DNA from 2 places in the Clostridium septicum genome. Region 2 is predicted to be linked to the other one. Evidence: a T-box and tRNA genes for the amino acid it is inferred to sense, from the RefSeq annotation. Region 2 holds a T-box; the other holds one or more tRNA genes.
The links. A T-box is a leader RNA that pairs with one kind of tRNA and senses whether it is charged. The one in region 2 lies ahead of thrS (threonine--tRNA ligase), so its partner is inferred to be a tRNA-Thr.
Positions count from the first base shown of each region.

Region 1: it encodes a tRNA-Thr, which carries the amino acid that the T-box ahead of thrS (threonine--tRNA ligase) is inferred to sense. The anticodon was not compared.

Region 1 covers NZ_CP023671.1:1,984,725-1,992,921, reverse strand. Annotated here, with positions in the region: gene rplK (50S ribosomal protein L11) at 1-132, opposite strand, end outside; gene nusG (transcription termination/antitermination protein NusG) at 208-729, opposite strand; gene secE (preprotein translocase subunit SecE) at 763-996, opposite strand; gene rpmG (50S ribosomal protein L33) at 1,050-1,199, opposite strand; gene tuf (elongation factor Tu) at 1,374-2,567, opposite strand; tRNA gene CP523_RS08905 (tRNA-Thr) at 2,664-2,739, opposite strand; gene sigH (RNA polymerase sporulation sigma factor SigH) at 2,822-3,466, opposite strand; gene CP523_RS08895 (NYN domain-containing protein) at 3,537-4,049, opposite strand; gene rlmB (23S rRNA (guanosine(2251)-2'-O)-methyltransferase RlmB) at 4,075-4,998, opposite strand; gene CP523_RS08885 (Mini-ribonuclease 3) at 5,026-5,442, opposite strand; gene cysS (cysteine--tRNA ligase) at 5,490-6,890, opposite strand; gene CP523_RS08875 (proline--tRNA ligase) at 6,902-8,197, opposite strand, start outside.
Region 2 covers NZ_CP023671.1:975,953-984,149, forward strand. Annotated here, with positions in the region: gene CP523_RS04265 (DUF1648 domain-containing protein) at 99-593, opposite strand; gene CP523_RS04270 (DUF3021 domain-containing protein) at 749-847, opposite strand; gene CP523_RS04275 (hypothetical protein) at 832-1,257, opposite strand; gene CP523_RS04280 (inorganic diphosphatase) at 1,402-1,722, opposite strand; gene thrS (threonine--tRNA ligase) at 1,781-3,691, opposite strand; T-box leader at 3,893-4,121, opposite strand; gene CP523_RS04290 (biliverdin-producing heme oxygenase) at 4,674-5,300, shown strand; partial or broken gene CP523_RS04295 (family 1 glycosylhydrolase) at 5,425-6,117, opposite strand; gene CP523_RS04300 (FAD-dependent oxidoreductase) at 6,326-7,765, opposite strand; gene CP523_RS04305 (DIP1984 family protein) at 8,106-8,197, opposite strand, start outside.

The DNA of each region.
Region 1 (8,197 bases), 1.0 Mb from region 2:
TGCATTGAACTCCTTACAGAAACCCATAATATTAACACCGTGTTGACCTAATGCTGGACCAACTGGTGGTGCTGGTGTTGCCTTACCTGCAGCAAGTTGAAGTTTGATCATTCCTGTTACTTTCTTAGCCATGTATTTTTCCTCCTATACTGTGGTAATACGGACTTTTTAGTCCTCCCACTTTATTAAAACATTAGCTTATAATTATTAAACTAATTTTTCAACTTGTGTAAAATCTAATTCAGCTAGAGTTTCTCTGCCGAACATATCAATTGACGCTTTTATTTTGCGTTTTTCTAGATTTATCTCTTGAATAGTTGCCACAAATTCTTTTAATGGCCCTGAGATAACTCTTATACTTTCTCCTACTTCTAAGTCGATTTCGATAGGCGCTTCTATAACTCCCATTGATTCAACTTCTTCATCAGTAAGTGGCACTGGTTTTGAAGCCGGACCAACAAATCCTGTTACTCCTCTTGTGTTTCTAACCACGTACCATGATTCATCTGTCATTAGCATCTTTACTAACACATATCCAGGAAATTTCTTTTTAAGAGAAATCTTTTGTTTACCATCTTTCTCTTCTATTACTTCCTCCATAGGTACTTGTATATCTTGAAGCAAGCTTTGAAGATTTCTATTTTCGATGGTCTTTTCAAGATTTGCTTTTACTTTGTTTTCATAGCCTGAGTATGTGTGTACAACATACCATCTTGCTCTATCACTCATATTTTCTTATAGGTGAAAACCACCTAAACCTCCTTATTTTAATTTAAACAGTAATTCAAAGAGGTTTTGAAAAATATAATCTAACCCGCCTACTAATATTATATATATTAGAGCTACTACGCCAACTGCAATTAACGCTTTCTTAGTGTCATTTTTAGAAGGCCAAGTTATTCTTTTAATTTCTGCCTTAACCTCTCTAAAAAATTTAGATATTCCACCTTTTTCTGATGGATTTTTAGTTAAATTTACATTTTCCTTAACAGCCATTATACTTCACATCCTTATTTTTCGTGAGCATGTGTAATTACTATATCAGCTAATTATTTAGTTTCTCTATGAAGTGTATGCTTCTTACAGAACTTGCAGTATTTTTGCATGTCTAATCTGTCTGGGTTATTCTTTTTGTTCTTCATTGAATTGTAATTTCTTTGCTTACACTCTGTGCATGCTAAAGTTATCTTTACTCTCACAGTCTGCACCTCCAGTTTATCGTAAATAATATCAAAACTTATTTGCTCTAATGTTATTCTTTTCGTTAATTACTTAAACACATTATCACAAATGAAGTATTATGTCAATATATCAACCCTTGTAAAGGACTAGGTAAACAAACCCAGTCCTATACTTATAATGTTATATATATCTTATTCTATTATGCTAGTAACAACTCCTGAACCTACAGTTCTTCCACCTTCTCTGATAGCGAATCTTAATCCTTCATCCATTGCTACTTGAGTGATTAATTCAACGTTCATATCAATGTGGTCTCCTGGCATAACCATTTCCATTCCGTCTGGTAATTTGATTGATCCAGTAACGTCTGTTGTTCTGAAGTAGAATTGTGGTCTGTATCCATCGAAGAATGGAGTATGTCTTCCACCTTCTTCTTTCTTAAGTACGTATACTTGACCTACGAACTTGCTGTGTGGCTTAACTGATCCAGTCTTTGCTAATACTTGACCTCTTTCGATATCTGTTCTTTGAACACCTCTTAAAAGTACTCCAACATTATCTCCAGCTTGTGCTTCGTCTAGTAACTTTCTGAACATTTCTATTCCTGTTACTACTACTTTTCTGCTTTCTTCTGATAATCCAACGATTTCTACTTCGTCTCCTACATGAAGAACTCCTCTTTCAACTCTTCCTGTTGCAACTGTTCCTCTACCAGTTATTGTGAATACATCTTCTACTGGCATTAAGAATGGCTTATCTGTTGCTCTTTCTGGTGTTGGAATGTAGCTATCTACTGCTTCCATTAATTCTAAGATTGGAGCGATTGATTTTTCATCTGTTGGGTTTTCTAATGCTACTAAAGCTGATCCCTTGATTACTGGAATATCATCTCCTGGGAAGTTGTATTCTGATAATAATTCTCTAACTTCCATTTCTACTAATTCTAATAATTCTTCGTCATCTACCATATCTGCCTTGTTTAAGAATACTACGATATAGTCAACACCAACTCTTGATGCTAGTAGTATATGTTCTCTTGTTTGTGGCATTGGACCGTCTGCTGCTGAACAAACTAGGATTGCTCCATCCATTTGTGCTGCTCCAGTGATCATGTTCTTAACGTAGTCAGCATGTCCTGGACAGTCAACGTGTGCATAGTGTCTGTTGTCTGTTTGGTATTCAACGTGTGCTGTATTGATTGTGATTCCTCTTTCTTTTTCTTCTGGAGCCTTATCAATTTCATCATATTTGAATGATTCTGCTAATCCTCTGTTTGCTAAAACAGTTGTGATTGCAGCTGTTAATGTTGTCTTACCGTGGTCTACGTGACCGATTGTTCCAATGTTTACGTGTGGTTTACTTCTTTCGAATTTTTGCTTTGCCATTGTAAATTCCTCCTTTAATCTTTGTAATAAACTTTGCCTAGCGTTTTGTACTTTCTAAAATATGTTGATTATTACCTAAGTAAAGCTCAACTATATTGGAGCTCACGATCGGGATTGAACCGACGACCTCCGCCTTACCAAGGCGACGCTCTACCGACTGAGCTACGTGAGCACTCTTGCTTGCTTTATAGTTTAATATACCAATTATAAAGTTTACTATTTTTCAAAACCTTTGTCAATAAAAAATATTCACTTTATTTCTGTGTATACAAACATTTTTCAAGTTTTCTTTTTACTCTTTGTAATGCATTATCTATAGACTTTGATTGCCTGTCTAAATCGCATGCAATTTCTTGATAAGATTTCCCATCTAAATATGACTGTAGCACTTCCATTTCTAAACTTGATAAAACTTTTTGCATTTCCCCTTCTATGCGTTTCATTTGTTCTTCACCTATTATAAGTTCTTCTGGATCACTTATTCTAAATCCAGAAATTATATCTAATAAGGTTCTATCAGATTCTTCCTCATAAATTGGTTTATTTAATGATACATATGTATTTAAAGGAATATGTTTTTGTCTTGTAGCCGTTTTTATGGCAGTTATAATCTGTCTAGTTACACATAATTCTGCAAAAGCTTTAAAGCTAGTTAATTTATCTGGCTTGAAATCTCTAATAGCTTTATATAAACCAATCATTCCTTCTTGATATATATCCTCTTTATCTGCCCCTATAAGAAAATAAGATTTTGATTTTGATTTTACAAAATTTTCATATTTAGATATTAAATATTCTTGAGCTCTTACATTTCCTTTCTGGGATTCAACTACAATTTCTTCATCTAACTTGTCTTCAAAGTTTGTAAAAGTTTCTACAACATATCCCTTATTATCCACCTTTTTTCCCCCTCAAACCCATATATTTTTCTAACATTATGTCCTATTGGAATTATTTTATTCATTTAATCTATTTACTTCTTCTCATAGCTTCCAATTTAATCAAAACTTCACTATTTACATTATCACCTAAATGATTTTTATTATCGGTAATATTTTTCTTTGCTTTATTGTTTATTCTTAATTCTGTCTGTATTATGTCATTATAAAATTCTAAAGCTGATATTCTTATAGCACCTCTTTGAAATATAGTTTGCTGTTCTAACCAATCTGAAGTTACTACATAAACTTCAAATTTTCTTCCTAAGCTGTGAACTTCCCTTTCTATATAAGCATCTGCTGTTTCTCCATCTTTGGTAAAAACTACACTTATATTTTTATTAATAAATTCTTTCTTTTCTATACTTCCACTTACTTTATGAGCATCAAATACTATAACAATTTTACAATCGTTATAAACTCCATAATTATGCAATATATCTATTAAGTTTTGTCTTGTCCCTTGAAAATTATGTTCTTTTTCTGATTTTAAATTAGGCCAGCTATTAACTACATTGTATCCATCAACAAATATGATCTTCACAATTTACCTCTTTTATTATTAAAAATTATTTTGATAACCTACCCTTTAATACTTCATACATCATTATACCACCTGCAACTGAAGCATTTAAAGAGTTAATTTTTCCTATCATCGGAATTTTAACTAATTTGTCGCACTTTTTTAATGTTAATTTAGATATACCTCTTCCTTCACTTCCAATAATTATAGCACAAGGTCCATTAAAGTTAACTTGATAACTATATTCCACTCCTGCTATATCAGCACCATATATCCAAACTCCTGACTCTTTTAATTCATCTATTACAGCATTTATATTTGTCACCTTAGCTATATTCATATGTTCTATAGCACCTACCGAACACTTATATACCGTTGAAGTTATACCAACATTTCTTCTTTTAGGTATTATTATTCCATGTGCACCACATAATTCCGCAGTCCTTATTATTGAACCTAAATTGTGTGGATCTTCTATTTCATCTAAAATTATTATAAACGGATCTTCATTCTTTTCTTTTGCTATAGCCAATATGTCATGAACTTGGCAATATTTAAATGGGGTAACTAAAGCTATTGCACCTTGGTGATTTAAGCCTTCACTCATACTATCTAATTTTTTTCTATCAACTTCTTTTATAACTACTTTTTTTTCTTTTGCTATATTTATTATAGCTTTAATTGATCCTTCTACATCACCCTTAGCAATATATAAACATTCTATTGTTCTATCACTTTTTAACCCTTCCATTACAGCATTTCTACCGATAATTAAATCTTCTCTAATCGGAGATTCCTTTTTATCATATCCTTCTTTATTATCTATGTATCTTTGAGAATTTTGAGTTTCACCATACTCTCTACCTTTTCTTGGTTCTTTAAAATCTCTCTTTGTATTGTTTTTATTTCTTGAAAAGATTTCTCTTTCTAATCTAGCATTTTTTCTTTCCATTCTATTTCCTTTAGTCATCTAAATCACTCCTAACTTTTATATTCTTTAGTTTAATTCAATAGTTACGCTACTTTCTAAAATTTTTGTTAATTTATCCTTATCACCTATTAAATATAGATACCCAACTAAAGCCTCAAAACCAGTAGCATTTCTATAATCTCTTACATCTGCATTTTTAGGTACTGTAGCTGATTTTGCATTTCTACCTCTTTTATATATATATAATTCTTCTTCTGTTAACGTATCTTCTATATTATGCATTATCATAGATTGACTTTTAGCTTTAACATATCCTATAGCTTTAACATGCATTTTATGTGCTGATAATCCAGTGTTTTTTGCAAGTATATAGTTTCTTATATATACTTCATATACACCATCACCAATTAAAGCTAATTGTAATGGATTTAATTGCCTAGCCTCATCCTTTGTAAATTCTCTAATTCTTAAATCATCTAACATGGATTTCTCTCCTTTAAATAAAGGCTGCAATATTGCAGCCTTTTATTCTAATTAATTTTTTTCCATCTAACCCCTTGTGGAGTATCTTCTAAAATTATATCTCTAGCTTTAAGATCATCTCTTATCTTGTCTGCTAAAGCAAAATCTCTATTTTTTCTCGCTTCCTGTCTCTTAGCTATTAACTCTTCAATTTCATCTTCTAAGCTACCCTTAGTTGATTTTTGTAAGATTCCCAATGGTCCTCCTAACTCTCTTATCATAGCTAAAGCCTTTTCACATAGCTCCTTTGATGATTCAATTGTTATATTACTATTAATATCTTTTATTAAATCAAATATAGCTGTAATAGCATCTGCTGTATTGAAATCATCATCCATCTTTTCAATATATTTTTGTCTATATTTACCTAGTGATACTAAGTATTCTTTTTCTTTATCATCCATGTTTTCTTTTGCTACTTCAGTTATAAGGTTTTCTAAATTAGCTATAGCGTTATATAATCTTTCTACAGATGCTTTAGCCGAATCTAATAACTCTTTGCTAAAGTTCAATTGAACTCTATAGTGACCTGATAACATTAAAAATCTTACTACATCTGCCTCGTAATCCTTCAAAGCATCTCTAGCTGTTAAAAAATTATTTAATGATTTAGACATTTTTTGATTGTTAACATTTAAAAAAGCTCCATGTACCCAATAGTTTGCAAAAGGTTTTCCTGTTAAAGCTTCACTTTGAGCAATTTCATTTTCATGGTGTGGAAATGCTAGATCCATACCACCTGCATGTATATCTATAGTATCACCTAATAATTTTTTAGCCATACATGAACATTCTATATGCCAGCCTGGTCTTCCCATTCCCCAAGGGCTTTTCCAAGCAGGTTCTCCTGGCTTTTGAGATTTCCAAATAGCAAAATCCATAGGATCCTCTTTTCTTTCATCTATGTTTATTCTAGCACCTGCTTGTAAATCTTCTAGGTTTTGTCCTATTAATTTACCATATCCCTCAAATTTTTTCGTTCTAAAATATACGTCTCCGTCAACTTCATAAGCATATCCCTTTTCGATTAAACCTTTTACAAATTCAATTATATCTGTTATATACTCAGTAGCTCTTGGATTTACAGATGCTCTTTTTATATTTAATCCATCCGCATCTTTATAATATTCACATATATATTTGTCTCCAATTTCTTTAACTGTAGTTGACTCTTCGTTTGCCTTCTTTATCATCTTATCATCAATATCTGTAAAGTTTTGTATAAATGTTACTTCATAACCTCTGTACTCAAAATATCTTCTTATCGTATCAAAAATAATAAAAGTTCTGCCGTTTCCTATATGAAAATAATTATATACTGTAGGCCCACAAACATACATTTTAATTTTTCCTGGAGTTATAGGTACAAATTCTTCTTTTTTTCTTGTTAAAGAATTAAAAATTTTCATTGTAGTTCCTCCTATCTTATAGATAAATTATTTTTCTTAAACTCTTCTTTAACTTTGTTAACAGCTTCTTCTATCTTTATAACTTCTACTTCCGAAGTTCTTAATTTAAATTCAACTTCACCTTCAGTTATTTTCTTACCAACAGTTATTCTCATTGGTATTCCCATTAATTCTGAATCTTTAAATTTAACTCCTGCTCTTTCATTTCTATCATCTAATAAGACATCTACTCCTATAGATTTTAGCTCTTCGTATAACTTATTAGCTATTTCCATTTGATTTTCATCTTTTATATTTACTGGTATTACTGTAACATGATGTGGAGCTATAGCTAATGGCCATACTATTCCATTTTCATCATGATGTTGTTCTATTACTGAAGCCATAGTCCTTGTTACTCCAATTCCATAACATCCCATAACAAATGGCTTTTCTTTCCCATTTTCATCTATGAAAGTAGCTTTCATAGCTTCTGAGTATTTTGTTCCTAACTTAAAGATATGACCTACTTCAGTTCCTCTTGCTATAGTAACTTCCTTTCCACAAGCAGGACATTTTTCTCCAACCGTTATATTTCTGTAATCTCCAACTTTACCTTCAAAGTCTCTTCCGTAATTCACATTTTCAAAATGATATCCAGTTTCATTAGCTCCAACTATAAAGTTATACATATTAGCTACTTCTTCATCAACTAAAAGCTCTTCTACGTTTATTCCTATAGGACCCGCAAATCCTATAGCTGCATTTGTTGCTCCAAGAACTTCTTCTGCTGTAGCCATATTTAAATTAACTACTCCACCTAACGCATTAGAAACCTTAACTTCATTGACCTCTCTATCTCCTCTAACCATTACTGCTACAACTTTACCATCAGCATTAAAAATTAATGTTTTAGCAAAGCTTTTTTCTGTTGTATTAAAGAAATTAACTAACTCTTCAATAGTTCTAACATTTGGTGTTTCTATTTTAAATAATTCTTTTAATTCTTGAACTTCATCCTTTTCTGGTGTTGATGGTGCTTTTTCCATATTCGCTGCATAATTACAAGACGTACAGAATACTACATCGTCTTCACCAACTTCTGATTTAACCATAAATTCAGCAGAATTTGACCCCCCAATAGCACCTGAATCAGCTTCTACACATTTAGCATCTAATCCACATCTATTAAATATTTTAACATAAGCATCATGCATCTTATCAAATGATATATCTAAACCAGCTTGATCTTTATCAAAGCTATAGGCATCTTTCATAACAAACTCTCTTGATCTCATAACCCCAAATCTTGGTCTTCTTTCATCTCT
Region 2 (8,197 bases):
TTAGTTTATTTTTATTAATTATAAACTAAGTACTTTTTATTACAACTCTATATAAAATTAACTACTTATTTAAATTTACTCTAATCTGCTCTAACTTATTACTTATTTTTTATTGATTTTCTAATATAGATTCCAATAGTTCCAAATATAATAATTAAAGATATAGGTAAAAATGCCATTGATAAATTCTTTGATCCTGAACTCATTCCCATTACCATCTTTAACTGAACATAAAAGAACATAGCTACTGTTTCAACATTAATAATTCTTATAAATGTTGATGCCATTAAATATTGCTTTTCTTTATTTATTGGATTTATATCAACACAATAATTATATACTTCAGGATACTTAGATAAAACTGCCATTGGAATATAAACTATAACAACTATAGGTAATAAAATAAGCATTGTATTTTTTGAACCATATCCATCAACTTCTCCACTAAAATTATAATGAGTTGGCACAATATCAGGTGCATTTTTCCACGCTACTAATGTAATTACAACTAAACTTATAATTAATGCTATTCCTATAATATCAACTATCCTATTTATCTTTTGATAAGTAGCTTTATTATTCCATTTATCCATAACTACTCCCCCATAATTATTTTAAATACCTTTTTATATTTTAATAATAAGCCTTTATCCTATATTTGTAAATTAATTTCAAGGGAGTACCACAATCTTTAATTCAGTAGTTTTAACAATTTTATAATTAAACCAAATCTATTTAAATTTTGAATTTATTTTTTTGATTTTGCTATACTCCAATTATCCATTTCCCAAATTACCGAACTTCCTGCAAAAGCTGATCCTACCAATCCACTTAAAATAGTATGCAAAATAACTGCATTAATTTCACTGCCAGTTGCATAAATAAGTCCTGGAGCACATGGTGTTTAACAGTTGAATTATATATACTATTATAATTATCTAATGTTATAGGTTTATCATCTATAAAAAATTCAACCAAATTGTCTCTAACAGGAATATCATTATCTTTTTTTGCTTTTGCATAAAGCTTTTTGATTACAACTTTACCATTTTCTAATGTAATGATCTCTATAAGTTCCTCTTGCCATGCATTTTTAGAGTCATAATTTATAATACTTATCTTTTCATCTTTAGTATTAATACCTAGTCTATAAGATACATCACTTTGACCATATCTAGACCCCAATCTCTTTTCATAAACAGCCTCTACCTTACCATCTTTTATATTATATAGCAGGACTTTCTTATCATATAACATTACCATTTCTGGTATATTATCTTTATCAAAATCAATTAATTCTCCATACCTAAATAATTTAATAGGTGTTCCAATTAAATTATTTACTTCTTTTTTATATAAAGCTTTATAAATTAATATTTTATAATATGGCTTTTATGTTCATTATTTGTGAATTAAAAATCTTTCTTGAAACTCTACTAGGGATTGGATTTGTTCCTTATTATATTTACTTAATTCCTTACATACAACTAGTGTATCTTCAATGTCATCTTCTCTTTTAACTATTCCTACAACATACCTATGAAACTTTTCTAAAGTCTCAAATCCTCCAATAATATATGCATCAATCTCTTCTCCATCACCAGAAATGGTATTAGGAATATATCCATAGTTTAATATATATATCAAATTATGTTTTGGATGTTTAGATCCTAATTTCCTATCTATTATAACCTTAACTTCTTTTCCTAAATAAAATTCCATTCATGTTTCTCTTTAATTTAATTAATATTATATTAAAATATATACAATTAATTAAATTCTATAATTCTTTATTTTCAACTTCATTTTTAATTCTTTTAATTAACTCTTCTAATTCCATGCTACCTTCTTCACCATTTTTTCTACTACGCATAGAAATTTTATTTTCACTTACTTCTTTTTCTCCAATAACAACAATATAAGGAATTCTTTCATTTCTAGCTTCTCTTATTTTATATCCTATTTTTTCGCTTCTAGAATCCATTTCAACTCTTATTCCATTTTCAATTAATTTATTTTTAACTTCTTCTGAATAAGTGTTGAATTTATCTGATATTGGTAGTATTTTAACTTGAACTGGAGCAAGCCATGTTGGGAATTTACCTGCAAAGTGTTCAATTAATATTCCTATAAATCTTTCTATGCTTCCGAATATTACTCTATGAATAACTATTGGTCTATGCTTTTCTCCATCTTTACCTATATAGTCTAGTTCAAATCTTTGTGGAAGTTGGAAGTCTAATTGAATTGTTCCACATTGCCAAGTTCTACCTAAACTATCTTCAAGATGGAAATCTATTTTAGGACCATAAAATGCTCCGTCACCTTCATTTATTATATAATCTAAATTCAGTTCATTTAATGCTCCCTTTAATGATTCTTCTGCTAAATTCCAGTCTTCATCACTTCCCATAGAGTCTTCTGGTCTTGTAGATAATTCAATGCTGTATTTAAATCCAAATATAGAATATACTTTATCAATAAGGTCTATTACACCTTTTATTTCAGATTTTATTTGATCTGGTAACATGAAAATATGGGCATCATCTTGAGTAAATGCTCTAACTCTCATAAGACCATGTAATGCTCCTGAAAGTTCATGTCTATGAACTCTTCCAAGTTCTCCAACTCTCATTGGAAAATCTCTATATGAATGGGCTTCTGATTTATAAACTAACATTCCACCTGGACAATTCATTGGTTTTAATGCAAATTCTTCTTCATCGATCATTGAAGTATACATATTTTCTTTATAGTGATACCAATGTCCTGAAGTTTCCCATAAATTTTTATTAAGCATAATTGGTGTTTCAACTTCAACATATCCAGCATCATAATGAAGTTTTCTCCAAAAATCAATTAAAGTATTTTTAAGGACTACACCCTTAGGTAGGAAGAATGGGAATCCTGGTCCCTCATTCATAAATGTAAATAGCTTTAATTCCTTTCCTAGCTTTCTATGATCTCTTTTCTTAGCTTCTTCTAAATTATGAAGATACTTTTCTAGTAATTCTTTATTTGAAAATGCTACACCATATACTCTTTGTAGCATCTTATTTTTTTCGTTTCCTCTCCAATATGCTCCTGCTACACTTGTTAACTTAAAAGCTTTTACATATTTTGTTGATTTAATATGGGGTCCTCTACAAAGGTCAATATGCTCCCCTTGTTTATATAAAGAAATTTTTTCATCCTCTGGTAAATCCCTTATTAATTCTACCTTATATGGTTCATTTTTTTCTTCCATTAGCTTTATAGCATCTTCTCTTGGAATATCAATTCTTTCAAACTCTAAGTTTTCCTTAATTATATTATTCATTTCTTTTTCAATTTTTTGTAAATCCTCTGTAGTTAAAGGAGTCTCTATATCAAAATCATAATAAAATCCATTTTCTATTGAAGGTCCTATAGCTAGTTTTGCATCTTTATAAATTCTCTTTACAGCTTGTGCTAATATATGAGAGGTAGAATGTCTGATAACTTCAACTGCTTTTTCATCATCTGCTGTTAAAATATTTACCTCGTCATTATTTTTTAGTTTATAATCTAAATCAACCTGGGTTTTATTAACTTCCCCAACTATTGCTGCTTTTCCTAAATTTCTGCTAATTGATTTTGCAAGATCAAGAACAGTTGAATTATCATCTATTTCTCTTATTGATCCATCATTAAGTCTTACTTTTATACTCATTCTTTTACCTCCTACTTAAAATTTAATTTTTTCACTTATATGTTTCCTCTGAACTTGTCTGAGAAGAAGCTAAGCCACACATACTTAATTTTATTTTTTATTTTTTAGATAAATATTCTTAGTTTTAAAATCACAATTAAGTTTCCTACTAATTTAAATATTGATATAATTTCCTAAAGAATAAAAAAAGCACTCATCCCTGCTTGGGACGAATGCAATTATCCGTGGTTCCACCCAAATTGAATTAAACAATTCAATTCTTCTCTATATCTTTAACGACTTTCGCCGATGACATTTCACTAGTTTTAGCTAATCAATCATAGCTCCAGGGTAGTTTTTCTTATAGGCATATTTAGAAATATTTTCAGTCCATGATATTTCCTCCCTAAAAACTGTATTCTATAATACTTTTCCCTTTCTTAGCTTATTTAGTATTTAATTTTAAATTATGTGCACCTAATTTATATTAACTAAATTATAGCCCTTTTGTAGTATATTGTAAATACCTATACCATTCTAAACTATTTTACTTAAATCAATACTACTATTTTATATATCAATTTGCTAATTGCTTTATTCTATCTTAGAATTTTTATACTTTCTTCACTACATTTTAATTCCCCACCTATTGCAATTGCTAAAAAATCAAATATAACTTTAGTAGGTACAATAGTTTTATTATCCCACCCTAAATATGATTTTGTATTGAAATAAACTCCAGCTAATTAATTTATAATCCATTTTAAGGATATTAAAAATACTAGTATAAATTTAACTCATTTTAGGCAAATATATATTTGTGGCTTATGTAGATATGACTTAATTTTAAAATATGAAATATTATGAACATTAAAGAAATAACAAGAATATCTTAGTATTTTAATCAGAATTAGATATATAAAGCTTTTTTGATATTTGATAATTATTTTCTGTTGATATAAATTATCATTAAAGTTAATTTTAATTATATGAGGTGAAAAAAATGAAATTTATGATGGATATAAGAGAAAAAACTTCTTTATTACATAGTGCAGCTGAAAATACAGGATATATAAAAAAATTAGTAGATGGAAATGCATCTGTTGAAGGTTATGCTGAATATATTTATAATCTTGAAAAGATGTACAAGGCTATTGAAGATGCCTTAGATAAAAATGAAGGAAATAATGTTGTTAATCCTTTTGTTACAAAAGAATTATATCGTTCTGAACTTATAAGAAAAGATTTAGATTTCTTATTAGGTGATAAGTTAAAATCAATGAAATTATTAGCTTCTACTGAAGCTTGTATATCAAAAATAGAAGAATTATCTAAAACTAAACCTGAGCTTTTAGTTGCATATGCTTATACAAGATTCTTAGCTGACTTATTTGGAGGTAGAACCTTCCTTTCATTATTAAGTACAAATTATAAAATTTCAAATGAAGGATTAAACTATTATCAATTTGCTGATATTAATGATTTAAGAGGATATGTTATGAAATACCATAATATGTTAGCTGAAATTAATTTATCTGATGATCTTAAAGTAGATTTTATAAATGAAGTTAATAATGCTTATATTTATAATCTTGCAATATCAAATGAATTAGATGCTAAATTAAAGTAGATTTTAACAAGTGTAAATATATCTTCTTTGCCACTTAAAGATTTTATAATAAAAATATCCTAGGTCATAAGGTTATATAAAACCTATTAACTTAGGATATTTTTATTGATTATACATTTATATTTTAAATATTCCCATCAGAAAGTAATGCCTTAATATCTCCATTACTTGCAATTACTTCTTTATACCAATTAAAACTTTTTTTCTTATAACGTTTTAAAGTTCCTGTTCCATCATCATTACGATCTACATAAATAAATCCATAACGTTTCTTTAATTGTGCAGTTGTAAAACTTACTAAATCAATACATCCCCATTCACTTGCTTCTAAATAAGGATTAGGTACTCCTCCAATAATATTTCCTTCACCAGCTTCAATAGATTTATCACTAGATTCACAAATACTCATATAATAACTAAATGAAATAAAATCTACAGTATTTTTTAATATTTCTCTATCTTCTTCAGTAATATCTAAATTAATATTATTTTCCTTAAAAAATCTTTTTGAATATGATGGATAATAACCACGTACTTGTATATCTGAAAAGAAAAAGTTTTCTCTTTCTCTGTTAAGAGTTTCCCATGCATCATCTGGAGATGGCGTAAGTGGATAAACAGGCATTCCTAAAATCATACACCCTATTTTAGCATCTGGAATAATTTCATGGCATGCCTTTACAGCCATTGCACTTGCTACTAATTCATGATGAATAGCTTGGTAAATTTCTTGTTTACTTAGCTTTTCTAATGGTGTATAAATTCCTCCACTTAAAAATGGTGCATGAGTAATTGAATTTATTTCGTTAAATGCTAAACTTATATTTTTACCTATCTTTACATTTAGTTAATCCACTTTTTTATAATTTCGCATAATAATATGGGGACTTTATTAAATATAATTAATATAGTCCCCATATTATTATAGTTTTTGTCATTTAATAATAGTTGTTAATCAATATAATAGATTATACAAGAAAATTGATTTTTTGCAAACAAAATAAATGATAAATTCACCATAAAGTTTAATTTTCTACAAGTCCTTTAGTTGCAGGACCTCCTATTAACCTTCCTTTATAATCAAATCTTGATCCATGACATGGGCAATCCCATGTTAATTCATCTGCATTCCAGTGTAATTGACATCCTAAGTGAGAACATTTTGTACTTACAAAAAATTCTTTTCCCTCATTGTCTTTATAAACACCAACCTTTTCTCCATTATATTCAATAATTCCAGCATGCCCATTTTTAATATGCTCTATCTTACTACTTGGAATATATATTTTTTGTGCAATAAAGTTTTTAGCTGTTTCACTTATATCTTTAGCAATATTATTTATTGATAAGGATAAATCAAATCTTTTTGGAGAAAAGATTTCTGAAAAATCATTTTCCTTTTCTAATATCATATCTGATATTATCATAGCTGCTACCATAGAACTTGTCATGCCCCACTTATTGAATCCTGTAGCAACATATATATTAGGTGTTTCATCAGAATATTTTCCTATATATGGTATACCATCTATGGTCATACAATCTTGAGCTGACCAATGATATCTTTCTCTTGATTTTGGATATAACTCTTTTGCAACCCGTCTTAATTCATCATAGCTACCACCTTTTTCATTTTCTCCTGTTCTTTGTTTTATACCACCTAGTAATAACAAGTTTTTATATGTCCTAAAGGAATACCCCTCTTTATCAACATCTATATACATTCCGTCAATATCATTTACATTTTCTAAAGCTATAACATATGATCTTTCTTGATGCATCTTCATAAAATAATATCCAGGCATATTTATTATTGGGTAATGTGTTGCTATAACTATACTATTTGCAGTTATATCTCCTCTATTTGTAACTACTAAATTATCTTTAACTTCCAAGGCTCTTGTATTTTCATATATAATTAAATCCTCTGAGATATTTTTCAAAAATTTAAGTGGATTAAATTGTCCTTGATTATTAAATTTAACAGCTCCTTTAATTTCAAAAGGCAGATTAGCTTTTTCTACAAACTCAGCATCAATACCAACTTTCTTAGCTGCTTCCACCTCTTCTTTAAGAATACCTATTTCATTTAAAGAATATATATACGCTGCCTTATCTTCAAAATCACAATCTATTTTTCTCTCTTTAATAATTTCTTTATATTTTTCTATAGCAAGTTCATTTGCTTTTGCATATTGTCTAGCCTTTTCTTCTCCAAATTCCAATATTAATTTATTGTAAATTAAATCGTGTTGAGATGTTATCTTTGCAGTGGTGTTTTTCGTATTTCCGCTTGCTATTTCATCTCCATCAATTAAAATTACATTTCTACCACTTTTCTTTAACATATGAGCTGTTAATAATCCTGTTATTCCAGCACCAATAATTAATATATCAGTTTTTATGTCTTCCTTTAAAGTTTCTCTTTTTTTAAATTTACAACTTTCACTCCATACAGATTTCATAAAATCACCTCATTTCTAGTATTCCAATTTTAAAATGAGATAAACAATATATTTAAATATTTTATTAAAATAAAATAGACACCTTACAAAAAAAAATTGTAAGATGTCTATCCCCAATTCCCACCCTCACTTAATTAATTAGTACATGGTTGTAAATGCAATATTTATTGCCAATAAAAAATAATTGATATAAAATCTTCAATACACATGTAAAATTACTGAGCATAAAAGTAAATAAAAAGGTGGCTCTGAACCATATTAAATAATGCTTAAGCATAGTTGTTTAGATTTTCTGCTAAACTCAGTTGTACTCACCCTAATTAAGCTAATCCTATATATTTTATTCCATTAAATCAACAGTCCAATTTAGTCCCTGTAACTTAGTATCAGTTAATCTATACTCTTTTGAAATTCTATCAATTTCTTTTTGAA